2 regions of the Paenibacillus sp. FSL R10-2736 genome follow, and region 1 is predicted to be linked to the other one. Evidence: predicted binding sites of a transcription regulator. Region 1 holds the regulator's gene; the other holds the start of a gene.

What was found. Region 1 encodes Rex, which represses fermentation and respiration genes when NADH is low (regulators of the CRP and FNR family bind a similar motif). Its sites were predicted from a motif close to TTGTGAAATATTTCACAA; they were not measured.
Region 2: the regulator Rex is predicted to act here: its motif matches at 3,187-3,204, upstream of NSQ73_RS11130 (polymer-forming cytoskeletal protein).

What each region holds. Positions count from the first base shown of each region.
Region 1 is NZ_JBBOBN010000001.1:2,460,138-2,467,508, forward strand. It holds gene dinG (ATP-dependent DNA helicase DinG) at 1-1,755, shown strand, start outside; gene NSQ73_RS10390 (redox-sensing transcriptional repressor Rex) at 1,975-2,628, shown strand; gene NSQ73_RS10395 (amidohydrolase) at 2,615-3,916, shown strand; gene NSQ73_RS10400 (cell wall elongation regulator TseB-like domain-containing protein) at 3,943-4,464, shown strand; gene NSQ73_RS10405 (aminoglycoside adenylyltransferase domain-containing protein) at 4,776-5,543, shown strand; gene NSQ73_RS10410 (hypothetical protein) at 6,121-6,663, shown strand; gene NSQ73_RS10415 (AAA family ATPase) at 6,656-7,371, shown strand, end outside.
Region 2 is NZ_JBBOBN010000001.1:2,626,567-2,633,937, forward strand. It holds gene NSQ73_RS11110 (serine hydrolase domain-containing protein) at 1-718, opposite strand, end outside; gene NSQ73_RS11115 (anti sigma factor C-terminal domain-containing protein) at 895-1,887, opposite strand; gene NSQ73_RS11120 (RNA polymerase sigma factor) at 1,888-2,382, opposite strand; gene NSQ73_RS11125 (GNAT family N-acetyltransferase) at 2,547-3,137, shown strand; gene NSQ73_RS11130 (polymer-forming cytoskeletal protein) at 3,285-3,845, shown strand; gene NSQ73_RS11135 (hypothetical protein) at 4,015-4,701, shown strand; gene NSQ73_RS11140 (ABC transporter ATP-binding protein) at 4,947-6,818, opposite strand; gene NSQ73_RS11145 (ABC transporter ATP-binding protein) at 6,808-7,371, opposite strand, start outside.

The DNA.
Region 1 (7,371 bases):
ACAAGTCCCAGGGAAGAAGCGCTTACGGCCGCACAGATGATGGTCTGGCTGACCCAGACGGAGACCGGCGATGATGAAGAGCTGAACTTAAGCGGGCGCGGCGGTGATTTCTGGGAGACCGTAGCCAGTGATACCGACTCTTGTCTGGGGCGCTCATGCCCGTGGTTCCGGAAATGTTATTATCACCGGGCCAAGCATGAAGCCGGGATTTCTGATGTGGTGGTGACCAATCACTCCAAGTTATTCGCAGATGTTAAGGCCGGGCATCAGCTGCTTCCGGCTTACGAGCATCTCATCATTGATGAGGCGCATCATCTGGAGGACATTGCCGGCAAACATCTCGGAATGCAGATGAAATACTTCACCGTGGCGCATACACTCACCCGTCTGTACAAGGACAGCCGGAGCGGACAGCTGCCTGCCCTGCGCCAGACCCTGCAATCGTCCGGCAGTGAGCAGGCTTCGGAATGGAGCGGTGTTATCGACCGGATCTATCCGGATCTGCTTACCGTCAAGGAGTCCTGGGATACGCTCAGCGACAAGCTCTTCGGCTTGCTGCCTGAACGCAGCGATGCCGGAGCCGGTGAAGCCGGCCAGCTGGTCGCACGCCTGCAGCCGGGCAAGAAGCCCAAAGAGTGGGAGGAGCTGGCCGCTCTGGAGAATACACTCCACCTCAGCTTGAGCGATATCATCCGCAAGGGTGATAAAATGCTTAGTGAGATGCGTGATACCGACAGCCAGTCTTCTTCGGACAGTCTTGTGACGGATATCGGCGGGTTGTTCAAGGACCTGGCCTCCATCCGGGAGCAGATCCGTTTCTTTATGGGACTGAATGACGAGAATATCGTCTACTGGCTGGAGGGGAGCGGCAATTACCGCGGCAAATCGCTGCAGATGTATGCCGTTCCGGTGGATGTGAGCACCCAGCTCAGGGAGCTGTTCTTCGACAAGAAGAAGAGTATCATCCTGACCTCGGCCACCTTGTCTGTGGATAAGTCATTCCAGTTCATGATAGATAATCTCGGTCTTGGTGAGGCTGCAGAGCAGGGCCGTCTGATGACAGCCCTGCTTCCGTCGCCGTTCAAATACCGTGAGCAGGCACTGCTTGTCATTCCCCGTGATTTCCCGAGTGTCAAGGGAAGCATAGGGGATGCCCGCTTTGTGGATACACTGGTCCATTCTCTGGCAGAAACTGCCGTGGCTACCCGCGGGCGGATGCTGGTGCTCTTCACCTCCTACAAGATGCTGCGCCAGGTCTATGATCCGCTGAAGGAGGCCCTGGCTTCGCAGGATATCGCGGTGCTTGGACAAGGCGTAGAAGGCGGCAGCCGGAGCAAGCTGATCCGGCGGTTCCAGGACAGTACAGCGTCTGTCTTACTGGGTACGAGCAGCTTCTGGGAAGGTGTAGACATTCCCGGGGAAGCTTTGACCTGTCTGGCCATTGTCAGACTTCCGTTCCAGCCGCCTAATCATCCGCTGGCTGAAGCGAAGTCGGAGCTGCTCCAGGCACAGAAGAAGAATCCGTTCATGAAGCTGTCCGTCCCGCAGGCCGTAATCCGCTTCAAGCAAGGCTTCGGGCGGCTGGTCCGCACCGCGCAGGACCGCGGAATCGTTATTGTATATGATACCAGGGTAATCGAATCTTATTATGGGAAGTATTTCCTGTATTCGCTGCCCGGCCCCAAGATGGAGCATATGCTGACGGATCAGATCGTTCCGCGGATTGCAGAATGGCTTGAAGAAGGCGGGGTTTAATAATCCGTCTCCGGTTGATATTATGTATAAGTAATTATTGTTCTGAAGTCCCGTGCTCCACTGCTGCTGCCCAAACGGGCAGTAGTACCCGGAGCACGGTTCCTATAACCGGCTTATCAAGCAGCATATGCTATCAAACCTAAGTGAATGCTTACGAAGCGAGTTTTGCGAAGTTGAATCAAGCAGCATATGCTATCAAAACTTTAAGGAGGAGAAAACATGAAATCGGATAAAATATCGGAGGCCGTCGTTCGCAGACTCCCAGTGTACCTGCGTTTCCTGAACGATCTCCAAAAACGTGAAATCTCAACAGTTTCTTCTCAGGAGCTGGGACAGAAGCTCGATCTCAACCCAGCCCAGATCCGCAAGGACCTGGCTTATTTTGGTGATTTCGGCAGAAAGGGCATTGGGTATGATGTCTCTTATCTGATTGAGAAGATCCGGCATATTCTGAAGCTGGACCAGCAGATTAATGTAGCTCTGGTAGGTGCAGGTAATCTCGGCCACGCCTTGTCGAATTACAATGCCTACTTGAAGGATACGATGAAGATTACAGCTGTATTTGATGCTTATGAGCCTAAGGTAGGCCAGCAGATCAACTCGCTGACTGTTCAGCCGATGAGTGAGTTGGGGGATACCATCCGTGCACAGGGCATCCGCATCGGGATTATTACAGTTCCGGACAGTGAAGCACAGAACGTTGCTGACATTCTGGTAGATTCGGGCATTGAGGCGATCCTGAATTTTGCCCCTGTAATTCTTAAGACTCCGGCCAATATCCGGATTCATGCCGCCGATTTCACTACGGATTTGCAGAGTCTGGCTTATTATTTGCATGACGGAAAGGACGAAGCTGAAGATGAGCAGCAATAAAACCATTATTAAAGACGGCCGTTTTCTGGTACCTGGCAGTGATAAGCCGGTGCTGAGCGGTTTTATGACCATCGAAAATGATCTGATTACTTACATAGGTGAAGATAAGCCTGTAATTGAAGAGGATGCCGAGGTTATTGACGGCAGCCGGCTGCTGTTCATGCCGGGTCTCGTCAACACCCACGGCCATGCGGCGATGTCACTGCTGCGCGGCTACGGCGATGATATGGTACTGCAGGCTTGGCTGCAGGAAAAAATGTGGCCGATGGAAGAGAAATTCACCGGTGATGATGTGTACTGGGGAACCTCTTTGTCCGTTCTTGAGATGCTGAAGGGCGGCACTACGACCTTCCTCGATATGTATGACCATATGGACCGGGTTGCTGAGGTTACCGAGCAGTCAGGCATCCGTGCAGTACTTATGCGCGGTGTTATTGGCCTGTGCCCTGAAGAGGTGCAGAATCATAAACTGGCGGAAGCGATTGCTTTTGCCCGGAACTGGCATGGCAAGGCTGACGGCAGAATTACTGCAATGCTCTCGCCGCATGCGCCTTACACCTGTCCTCCGGAGTTCTTCATGAAGTTTGTCCAGGCGGCTCATGATCTTGATCTGCCGATGCACACGCATATGTCCGAAACGCGTCATGAGGTGGAGCAGAATGTGGCCGATTACGGCCTGCGTCCGGTCGCTCATCTGGAGAAGCTGGGAATGTTCACCCGGCCGTCCCTGATCGCCCACGGTGTTCATCTGAATGATGAAGAGATTGAGATTTTGGCCCGCCACAATGTTGGCGTATCCCACAATCCCGGCAGCAATCTGAAGCTGGCCAGCGGAGTAGCCCGTGTTCCTGAGCTGCTCAGAGCAGGCGTTAAGGTCTCCCTGGGTACGGACGGTGCAGCAAGCAACAACAACCTGGATATGTTCGAAGAGATGCGTCTGGCCGCGTTGATTCACAAAGGCGTAAGCGGTGATCCAACAGCAGTACCGGCTCCAGAGGCGCTGCTGATGGCGACCGAATATGGTGCACAGTCTATTTTCCTGAACCAGGTAGGCCGGCTTGCAGCAGGGATGAAGGCCGACTTCATTGCGATTGATATTGATCAGCCGCATTTGCTGCCGCATACCGATCTTTTGTCCCATGCGGTATATTCAGCCAGTGCCAAGGATGTGGAGCATGTCTGGGTGAACGGCAAACAGATTGTGAAGCACAGACAATGTCTGACACTAGATGAAGAAGCCATCCGCCGCAAAGCGCAGGAAACGTTCGAGGGGCTGCTTAAACGGTAATACAGGTTATATGGAAAGGAAGCTGCATGTTGAAGAAGAGGAGAAAATGGCTTCCGCTGGGGATTTCCCTGGTTCTGCTCCTTCTGTTCGGACTAAGCCAGTTTTATGCCTACATTATGAAGGATCAGTGGAACGAGCGGAGTGAAGCCAAAGAGATTGCCAGAGCGCGCGCCGGCTTAACTGAGGTATCCAAAGCACAGAAATCCGTCTGGGATGAAAATGCGATTTACTGGGTGCTTACCGGAAAAAATGATGCAGGAACCGAGCTGATGGTTTGGGTCCGCTTTACCAAGGACGGCCAGCCAGCCGGAGGCGACAACGATTTATACGCAGAGGAGCTCAGCAAAGGGACTTCTGAGGCGCAAATCCGTGATATTATAGCTGCCCAGCTTCCGGGTATTACGATTAAGCGGCTGCTGCCGGGAGTGTATAACGGAGAATATGCCTGGCAGCTGTTCTACAAAAAGGACGGCAGGTTCTATTACAGCTTCTATCGCTTCACAGACGGCAGTGCCATCGGTGAAGGGTACAGCCTGCCCAACCGGTAAGCGGCAGCAAGAATGGTCTACAGCAGGAGCGGGGGGACAGTTGAACTGTTCTCCCGCTTTTTATATTAATATAAGCCGTAATTTAAAAGGTTCTTCAAGGGAGAGAACAATCATTAAATATTCTTGGACTTGTGGCCTACTTGGAGCTATGGCTTAATAATAGGGGAGGAATAGATGAATCCATTTCGATGGCATGACAGCTGGATAGCATCAATCAGTATATACGATGATACATACCGGAATGTCATATCGGAAGTATTCATTCCCGGCATCTGCTTCATACATAATTGATATTCAGGAGGATCATAACTTTGGAAATTCTAGCCTATTTAGATCAGGCGGTAACGTTGTTCAAGGAGGAGCTGGGGGCAAATTTGTCCGGAATTTATCTGCACGGTTCGCTGGCCATGGGCTGTTTTCATCCGGATCGAAGTGATATTGATCTGCTGATTGTCGTACACGACAAGCTGCCTGTAGAGGTCAGCCGGAAACTGGCCAAGAAAGTGATAGCTTATCACGACAGTCTGCCGAACCGGCGCGGGGTTGAGCTAACTATTGTATTGAAGAAATATTTGAAGAACTTTGTGCATCCGACGCCCTTTGAGTTTCACTTCTCGGACTTTCATCTGGACCGGTACAGAAATGATGAGCATTATCTGTGCGGCGGTTATGAGGACAGGGATCTTGCGGCTCAATTTGCCGTAGTCTATCAGCGGGGATTTATTCTGTACGGCGAGCCTATCCGCGAAGCGTTTCTGCCGGTAGACCGCCAATACTACCTCGATTCTATCCTTGGTGATATCGGAGATGCTGCTCAGCAAATCATAGATTCTCCAGTGTACTACACACTGAATTTGTGCCGTGTGCTGTATTTTGTGCGGGAAGAAGTTGTGTCTTCCAAAAAGGAAGGCGGGGAGTGGGGGCTGCAGCATTTGCCGTCCAGCTATCACGGGCTGCTGAAGCACTGCCTTGAAGAATATAGCGGTGTGGAGAGTGACAGCAGTTACGACCCGGAGTTATTAATTGATTTTGCAGAATATATGGCCGGCGAAATCAGACAGCACCAAGCTAAAGTGTAAATTCGAACTAACAATGAGTAAAGCGGACTGAGATTCCGTTATCTTGTTCATTTGAGCCCAAATTGGGATGTAATCGGTCAATTAACGGAACCTGAGTCCGCTTGGCCCGCAAATCCGCCTGATCTGCACAATCAACGGAATCTGAGTCCGCGACAGCGGCAGATCAGCAAAAGGCAGATTATGTTGAAGCATCGACCTTAATAAAGAGGCAAACCAGCTTCAGCTTTGGACCTGGAGGAATTAATGCGACTTCCTGTGTCCTTGTCATACAAAAGAGAGCGCCGTAGACATTTATATGCCTACAGGGCGCTCTTTTTCGTTATCCTTGCCGGTAAAGCTAATTCTGTACACATTTATTGCCGATAAGAAAGATAATCTGCTGAAACATCCAGAAATTAGTATCAAAAATTTTAAATATATTCACACTTTTATGTAAAATCGTATATACACCTGTGATATACTACTACTTGTATCAGGACATGCTTAAGAGCATGTCAGTCTCGGAAGGGCGCTAGACACGCTAGTTTGGTCATTATTATAGACTTATGTTTGGTCATTTTTGAGAGGAGGACGTTTCTTGAAACTGCGTCTTATGCCTGTACTGCTAACGTCTCTGCTGTCCGCTGCATTGTTATTCGGGGGCTGGTATTCGTACCGCCAGTTCGCTGTGCAGGAGCCGCTGCAAAAACTTGTATCATCCTATGAGGGAGTGAAGGATTCCCATATTAGTATTAAACGCAATGAGGTTACTTTGAAACTTGATTTGCAGCCGGGCACGAAATTACGTGAACTCGTGCAGTATGTATCCAAAGAGGGCAGCTCAGCTATCAACGGCCGCACGCTCAAATTGGATGTCGAACAGAACTCCAGCGCTTTGCTGGATGAATATTGGGATAAAGCCATGTTCTCTGTTGCAGAGGCGATGGAGAGCCGGAAGTATACATTAATTCCTGCCAAGCTGGATGGTCTGAAGACGCAAGACAGCAAGTACAGCGGGGTTATAGCAACAACGGAAATTGATGACAACAATGTGTATGTGAGTCTGAGCAACGGTACGGAGAGTAAGTTCATCATTCTGCCGCGTGCGGCGGCTACGATGGGAGTGTGGAACAATGCCTAAGTATTGGAAAGAGGTCCTGGCCGGATTTGTTCCGGTCATGCTGATTTTTATGGTTTTTGTCGGGATTAACATTTTCCCTGTCATTATTGCATTCGGCATGGTCGCTGCCCTCCTGTTTATTGCCCACGCACGCGGCGGTCTGACGGTAAATGCAGGCGCAGATAAGAAACGCAAGAAGAATGGGCCGTCCAAGCTGACTTTTGAAGAAATCGGCGGCCAGGACAACGCTAAGCAGGAACTGCGGGAAGCACTGGACTTTCTGATCCGGCATGAAGAAATCAGCAAATTCGGGATTCGCCCGCTGAAGGGGATTCTGCTGACAGGGCCTCCGGGAACCGGTAAGACGCTGATGGCCAAGGCTGCGGCTCATTATACCAACTCAGTTTTTGTAGCGGCATCAGGCAGTGAGTTCGTGGAAATGTATGTGGGAGTCGGTGCCGGGCGTGTCCGTGATTTGTTCAAGGATGCCCGTACCCGTGCGCTTAAGGAAAATAAGCAAAGCGCCATTATATTTATTGATGAGATTGATGTCATCGGCGGCAAGCGTGAAGGCGGGCAGCAGCGTGAATACGACCAGACGCTTAATCAGCTGCTGACCGAGATGGACGGGATCTATAACAATGAAGCCCCGCGCATTCTGCTGGTAGCAGCAACGAACCGCAAGGAAATGCTGGACTCCGCACTGCTTCGTCCGGGCCGGTTCGACCG
Region 2 (7,371 bases), 170 kb from region 1:
CATGGCGGGGCGGTTCAGCCGGCAGAGCCGGCTGAACCGAACATGCGACCCGTTCGCCGGATATAATCTGCGAATTCTCCCATACTCCCTGCTGCAGATAGAGCTGTCCGAATTTCAGCAGGTCGGCGGGCCTCAGCTTCAGCCCGTAGCCGCCCGTATGGATGCCTTGGGGATCTGTCTCCCACTCATACTCCGTAATTCCGAGAGGTCCGAAGAGATATTGCTCGGCGAATCTTGCTGTGCTCATTCCTGAAGCCTGCACCACAATAGACGACAGCAGTTGCGAGATCCCCGAGTTATACTCCATCCGGGTTCCCGGTTCATCCGCGAGCGGCTGCTCCAGTACATAGTTCACCCAATGGGAGGAACGGGTCATCTTGGGGAAGGAATTCGCTCCGCCGAATTCGGTCCAGCGAAAGCCGGCCGACATGGTTAACAGCTGTCCGATTGTAATTTGCTGCTTGCGTGTATCAGCGTCACGGCTGAGCTGCGGGAAGAATTCGCTGATAGGAGCCGAAGGACCGGAAAGCTGGCCTTGATCCATCGCGATGCAGACCAGCGCGGAGAGTATGCTTTTGGTGCAGGAGTTGATCTTGGCAATCTCGGAAGAAGTGCGCTGATCTCTATAATGTTCAAAGATCAGACGGCCCTGCTGCTGGATCAGACAGCTCCGCAGATTCAGCGGCTTTAGGGAGTCGGAAAGTGCTGACAGGTTCATAGTTGTGTCCTTTCGTTATGTCATCCGGGCAGTCTTATATCATGCTGCCCATACTGCTGGCTTCCTTGCTTTATGGATTTGCAGTAATCTTTGGATAGATTGGCTTAATTATCTCAAGCTGTAGTGAAGAAGTCCAATTCAACCGTCCGGCTGGGAAGCTACCTTAGAATGACAGCTTAATTAGGAAGTGTAATGGAATCAGAGACCACTCCGAAGGTAGAGGCTTTGATATAAGCCTGATTCTGCAGAGCTTCCAGCTGTTTAGCGGTGCCGGTTACGACTACACCAATGATTGTGATATCATCCGGTTCCAGAATATCATTATCCCCGGCCAGGCTCTGATGAACCTGATCTGCTTCCCAGGTGAAGTTTTTGCCGTGCTTCCGCAGCTGTTCGACACTATTAATGAAGGAGTTTACACCGCCGTAGGGGGCAAACTGCTCTCCATGAAATCCGTAGATGATCATCGAATCAGCTGCGATGGTCTGGCGCGTTTCCTTCAGGTATTTTTTATAAGAGGGAGTATATGCATCCGTCCATAACCAGACAGGCTTCATCCCGGCAGGCAGAAGCATCTGCGTCTTATCCAGCGTATAGGCCTGGTCAAAAGATAACGCCATCTCCACAAGTGTATCGTCTCCCAGCTGCTTCAGCTGGCTGATGCTGTCCTCATAGGAATCATAATCAATCTCCGGATGATAAAAGATCATTTCCCGGTCCCCGGTGGCAGAGTTGTAACGGTGTGTGGACGCTGCGCTCAGCTGTTCCGGGAGAGAAATCGCTCCGAATGCGCCATACCTGCCGGTAGAGTGGCCCAGCAGATTATAGGATTCCTCGATGGGCTGCCAGATATAAGGTTTATTGCCCAGCCATTTGTAAGTCTGATTGTAAGTTTCGCCGCCAAAGCTGTCTAATTTCACCGACTGGTTGCTGATGTGCACATTAGGTGCACTGATCTCATTTTTCCAGAGAATCTCAGATTGTACCTTGTCTCCCTGATTCAGTCTCAAGTGGTAGAGGCCATACCAGATAACGGCGAGAATAACCGGGGTTACGATAACAATGATGCCAATGGTCTTCAGGGTGGAGCGGAGTCTGGCTTTTTTGATCATCTGCTGAGTCCCTTTCCCTCCGAAAATAAACGGGTCCTGCTCATGATTCTGTTCCATTTAATAATCCTCCCCATAATGTTTGATGAATTGGTTTTTGGCGCGTGTAACATGAGTCTTGAGCGTGTTCTCATTCATACCGTACAGGGACGAGAGCTCCTTATAAGTAAGGTTCAGCTCATATTTGAGAATCAGCAGCTCCTGATGCTGCTCAGAGAGCATAGACAGCGTGTCGCGGATATTCTGTGCGGTTTCCCGCCTCAGCAGCTGGATCTCCGGCAGATGGGTTAAAGAAAGAAGCTGGATATCGTCAACATCGACCGCCGGATGGCGTTTGTCTTTTCGCTTGAGATCATAGAACTGATTGGTGGCGACACGGAACATCCAGCCCATGACTTGTTTCGGGCCGATACCATCCTGATAGATTAAGTATTTATAACAGGTGTCCTGAACGATATCTTCAGCATCCTCGCGGGCGAGTCCGCGTTTCCTCAAATACCGGTATAGCAAAGTTCCGGCTTGCTGCAGAAAGTGATGAATGGTTTCTTTGGCCATGACCTGCCCCCTTCCCCTATACAACGCTAAGCTCCGTGAAAAGTTTACAGCAGCCGTTACATTCAGTATTCCTTAATTATAAATGTTCACTACCAGCAACAGCTTCAGCAGTTCAGTTAATATAATATCAGTATGTAAAATATTAGCGGCAACGGAGGAAATCTATGTATCAGGATAATGAATTGCAGATTCGGCCGATAGCTGAAGGGGATCTATTCAGACTGTGGGAGCTCTCACACAAAGAGGAAGCACCGGAGTGGAAGAAATGGGATGCACCTTACTACGAACACAAGCGGATTCCGTGGGAAGAGTATTATGGGAACAGAGCGGAGATTGTTGGATGCGGAAATAATTGGGTAATAGAAGTAGAGGGCGGGGTTATAGGCGACGTCAGTTACTATTGGGAGCATGAGCCATCCCTTTGGCTGGAAATGGGTATTATCATCTATGATCCGGCATATTGGAGCAGTGGTTACGGGACTAAAGCTCTCAGACTGTGGATCGGTCATCTGTTCAATGCGTATCCGCTGGTCCGTGTAGGCTATACCACATGGTCCGGGAATGAGCGGATGATCAGAACCGGGGTGAAATTAGGCATGACGATGGAAGCAAGACTCCGGAAATGCCGTTACTACGATGGGCAGTTCTACGATTCTATTCGAATGGGGCTGCTTAGAGAGGAGTGGGAGGCTTTAGAATTGAAAGGATCAGCCGTTGGAGCCGCAGAAGGTTTGCGAACAAATTTAGACAAATAAGCATGAAATGCCTGCATTTTGCAAGATGTGAAACAATCATAATGCTTGTTTGTGAAAAAAGACACAATATTGTGAAAACTATCACGTTGTTATCATAAAATTTTAATATATAATAAAGTTAATTAAAAGAAACAGGGGGAATTAAAAATGAAATTATTCAAAGTTCTAGTAGTAGCAGGGGTATCAGCAGCATTGTTGTCGGGTTGTGGATCGAATAATAATAACGCAGCTAATAATGCAGGTACAGCAGCAACAACAGCTCCAGCCACAGAGCAGACTGATGCAGTAACAACAGCTTCCATCGTTAACCAGGCAGATGCCTTCACTGCTGCTGTAAGCGAAAGCGGCAACTGGATTGTAGCCATCCTGAACGACCTGACCGTTGACAAAGATGTTGTTGTAGCCGGTGAATTCCATGACAAAGGCGATGCATCTGCAGCGATCTACCGTAAGCTTGCCCTGTATGCACAGGATGCTGACCACAAGGTTACAGCTACCTACACACTTACAGCACCTAAAGTAACTGTACAGAGCGAGAACTTCCGCGTTCAAGGCGGTACAATCAAAGGCGACGTATATGTAGAAGCTAACGGATTCAACCTGTACAAAGATGCTACTATCGACGGTAACCTGTACTATGCAAGTGAAGATGTGAAGGCTACTGCTGTGATCGAAGGCAAAGTAACCGGAGCAAATGAAGTTAAATAATTCGAACCTAATATAGCAGTTACAATATTAGAATGGATTGCAAACAGCCTGTAGACAGGCCCTTTGGGGCTTGCTCTACGGGCTTTTTTGTATTCTGCGCTGAAATATTCTATAGTATTATGGAAGGTATTGTAAGCGCAAACACATGAGACAGGGGATGCAATTATTCATGAAGAATAGCCGGAGATTGGGAATGGCTGCCGGAGTGATTCTAGCTTCCGTAGCCGTACTCTATTTACTTTTGTATATGTATGAAAGACCAGGCGGGTGGTCTGACCAGCGGATGTCCCGCTCACTCGGAATGGACCAGACCCTCCAGATTCCACTTGGCAAAAGTCCGGAAGAAGCTGTCCGGCTGTTCCGCGCCTCTGACACGATGACTGTAATTCATCAGGAGCCTGCAGCCAGAGGGGAGCTGGTATTTCTTACCCGGGCGGGGCAGCAAGGCAGCAGTAATCTTCAAGTAGAGTATGTCCGCAAAACCTGGCTCGGATGGAAGTGGGTATGGGGAGGCGGCTATGGAATGGGCGGAGGTCCGGAGAGCTCTGCAATAAATTATATGTGTTTTCCTGAACTGGAGCATATTTCGACTCCATTTCCCATGGTGATCGGAGATGTTCTGAACCCGTCCATTCAGCATATTACTGTCGAGCAGAAGGAGGCAGGAACGGATACATCCGAAGCGAAGCTGATTAAAGTCGGATCAGACCGGACGATTTGGTTCGCTTTTCAGCCGGTTACGGCGGGTGTCCCGTTTGAGATTGAAGGGTTTGATGAGGACGGGGAAGTGGCCGCTTCCAAAATCATAACAGACGCCAGAGACAGCGGGGCGATTCCGCTTGGTGCTTCAAAATAAAAGTGCAGGGGCTTCGCACAACCTTCAATGATGGAAGTGTTGCACGAAATACAACAATTCCCTTGTGATATCAGCCCTAATCGCAAATTGTTGTACACAATACAGCATTCCTCCGTGATCAAGCCGTTAATTTACGACATTTTTATTTGAGTCTGAAAAGAGACGAAGACTCCGGCAGCCGTGATGACACGGACTTTCGGGGTCTTCGTCTGTAATTGTGATTTGTTTTCCCGGGAGAACTGATGTTATGCCGGTAATACTGAAGTAAGGGATTTCGCATAGGATGCGGATTCCAATTCTTCAACCGGTGCTGTTCTAAACTGTAAATGATACAGCTCCGCATAGAGCCCATCCTGTTCAATGAGCGCATCATGTGTGCCTTCTTCAACAATTCTCCCATGATCCAGAACAATGATCCGCGAAGCCTCCCTTACCGTTGAGAGCCTGTGGGCAATCACGAGGGTGGTCCGGTCTTTCATCAATAGGTCAAGCGATTGCTGAACCAGCCGTTCGGACTCGTTGTCGAGTGCTGAAGTAGCTTCATCCAGCAGCAGGAGCGGGGCATTACGCAGAAAAGCTCTGGCGATGGCGAGGCGCTGCCGTTGACCGCCCGATAAAGTAGAGCCGTGTTCACCGATCAGCGTGTCGTATCCCTCAGGCATCCGCATAATAAATTCATCTGCACCTGCCAGGCGGGCAGCTTCCCGGATTTCTTCATCGCTGGCATGTTCATCGCTGAACGCGATATTATCCCGGATGCTGCCGGAGAACAGGTAAGGATTCTGCGGCACATAGGAGATCCTCCGGCGCGCCGCCTCCAGGTGATCATGCACACCATAACCGCACACGGTAATACTGCCGGCCTCCGGTTCATAGAGTCCGCAGCACAACCGTACAAGTGTCGTCTTGCCCGAACCGCTGGGGCCGACAACAGCAACCGTCTCGCCATGCTTCAGCTCCAGATGGATCCCGCTCAGACAGCTTCCCTCCCTGGACTGGGGTCCCGCGAAGCTGTAGTGCAGCCCCTGTATGCTTAGTGCAGCAGCTTCCGCCAAGGCGGTTGCTTCAGCGGCGGCTACCGCTGCAGATACGGTAGCAGAATCCTGTTCATCGCTAGATGCTGCCCCTTCCCGGGGAGCATCAAGAATCTCAAATACACGGTCAGCCGCCCCTAGTGATTCCTGTACCCCGCCCCAAGTCTGCGACATGTGGACGAATGGCCACTGAACACGTCCCATCAGGATGATGAAGGCAAGCACTTCCCCTGCCGAAGTCTCCCCACGGAGCGCTGACCGGGCAATTAGTACCGCACAGCTGATCATTACTGCATTGTTGATGAAGGCTGAAGAATGCCAGAGCAGTGCGTTTAACAGAGTTTTTTGCTTCTGCAGCCGGTTCAACTGCTCGCGTTCAGCTGCATACCTGCCCAGCAGCGTATTCTCCAGTGAAAACGAACGGATAACCTTCATCCCCTGGAGGGTCTCCTGCAGGATTCCCCGCAGCAAGGCTTCCTGGGCATAGATTTCCGTGAACAGCTTACGCAGTCTGCGGTCAAAGAAACGGCCGGACAGAAAGACAACGGGGCCCGTTCCAAGTGCAAGGAGTGCAAGCCAGACATCCATACTGGCCAAATACAGAAATGCAACCAGGCAGAGCAGAAGATTATACCCCAGATCGTAGACCAGACTGCTAATCATCCCCATGGCCGCTCCGGCATCCTTGGTATTCCGGGAGGTCAGATCCCCGGAGTGCATGGCTTCCAGCTGGCGGTAAGGCAGCCGGTGGCTGGCGTCAAACAGCTTCGCCCGGAAATCCCAGGCCATCCGGCTGTGCACGGTGAAGCGGAAGTAATGCTGCAGCATAAGACAGAGAATAATCAGGAAGCAGGCCAGTGAACAAATTAAGGTTATCCGTGTCAGTGACTGCATGTTCGTGCTGTTGATCGTATCAATGAAAACCTGCTGAATCGTAGCAAACCCGACATCCAGTGCAAGCCTGGCCATTAGCAGCACTATAGCTGCCAGAAAGCCGAGCCGGTATGGCTTAACATAAGGAAGCAGCCGCTGGAGGGCTTCCCGGAGCCGGATTCGGCCGGGTGAAGATGATTTAGTATTCATTTTGCAGTCCTCCTCCGGCAGCAGCCTCTGTCTGAATGCCCGCCTGGGCCATTGCGTGATATTTACCTTGCAGCGCCATCAGCTCTATATGGGTCCCTTGTTCAACAATTGCTCCGGCCTCCATGAAGTAGATATGATCAGCGTACTTAATAGTTGAGAGCCGGTGGGCGACTACAACCGTTGTCCGGTTCGTCATCAGGGCCTTCAATGCCTGCTGGACAATCTCTTCATTATGGCTGTCAAGGGCAGCGGTAGGTTCATCAAGCAGCAGCAGCCCCGGTTCACGGACGAAGGCGCGAGCAATCGATAGACGCTGGCGTTCACCTCCAGATAAGGTAAGCCCTCGCTCACCGATGAGAGTATTGTATTCCTGCGGCATTCGCATAATGAACTCGTGGATACCTGCATTCTGTGCGGCAGCTAGCACCTCTTCTCGGGAGGCTTCCGGCCGTCCCCAGGCAATATTCTCGTATAGAGTTCCGGAGAACAGATAAGGCTCCTGGGATACATAGGCGATACGGCTGCGCCAGCTGCGCGGAGGAATCGTATGTAG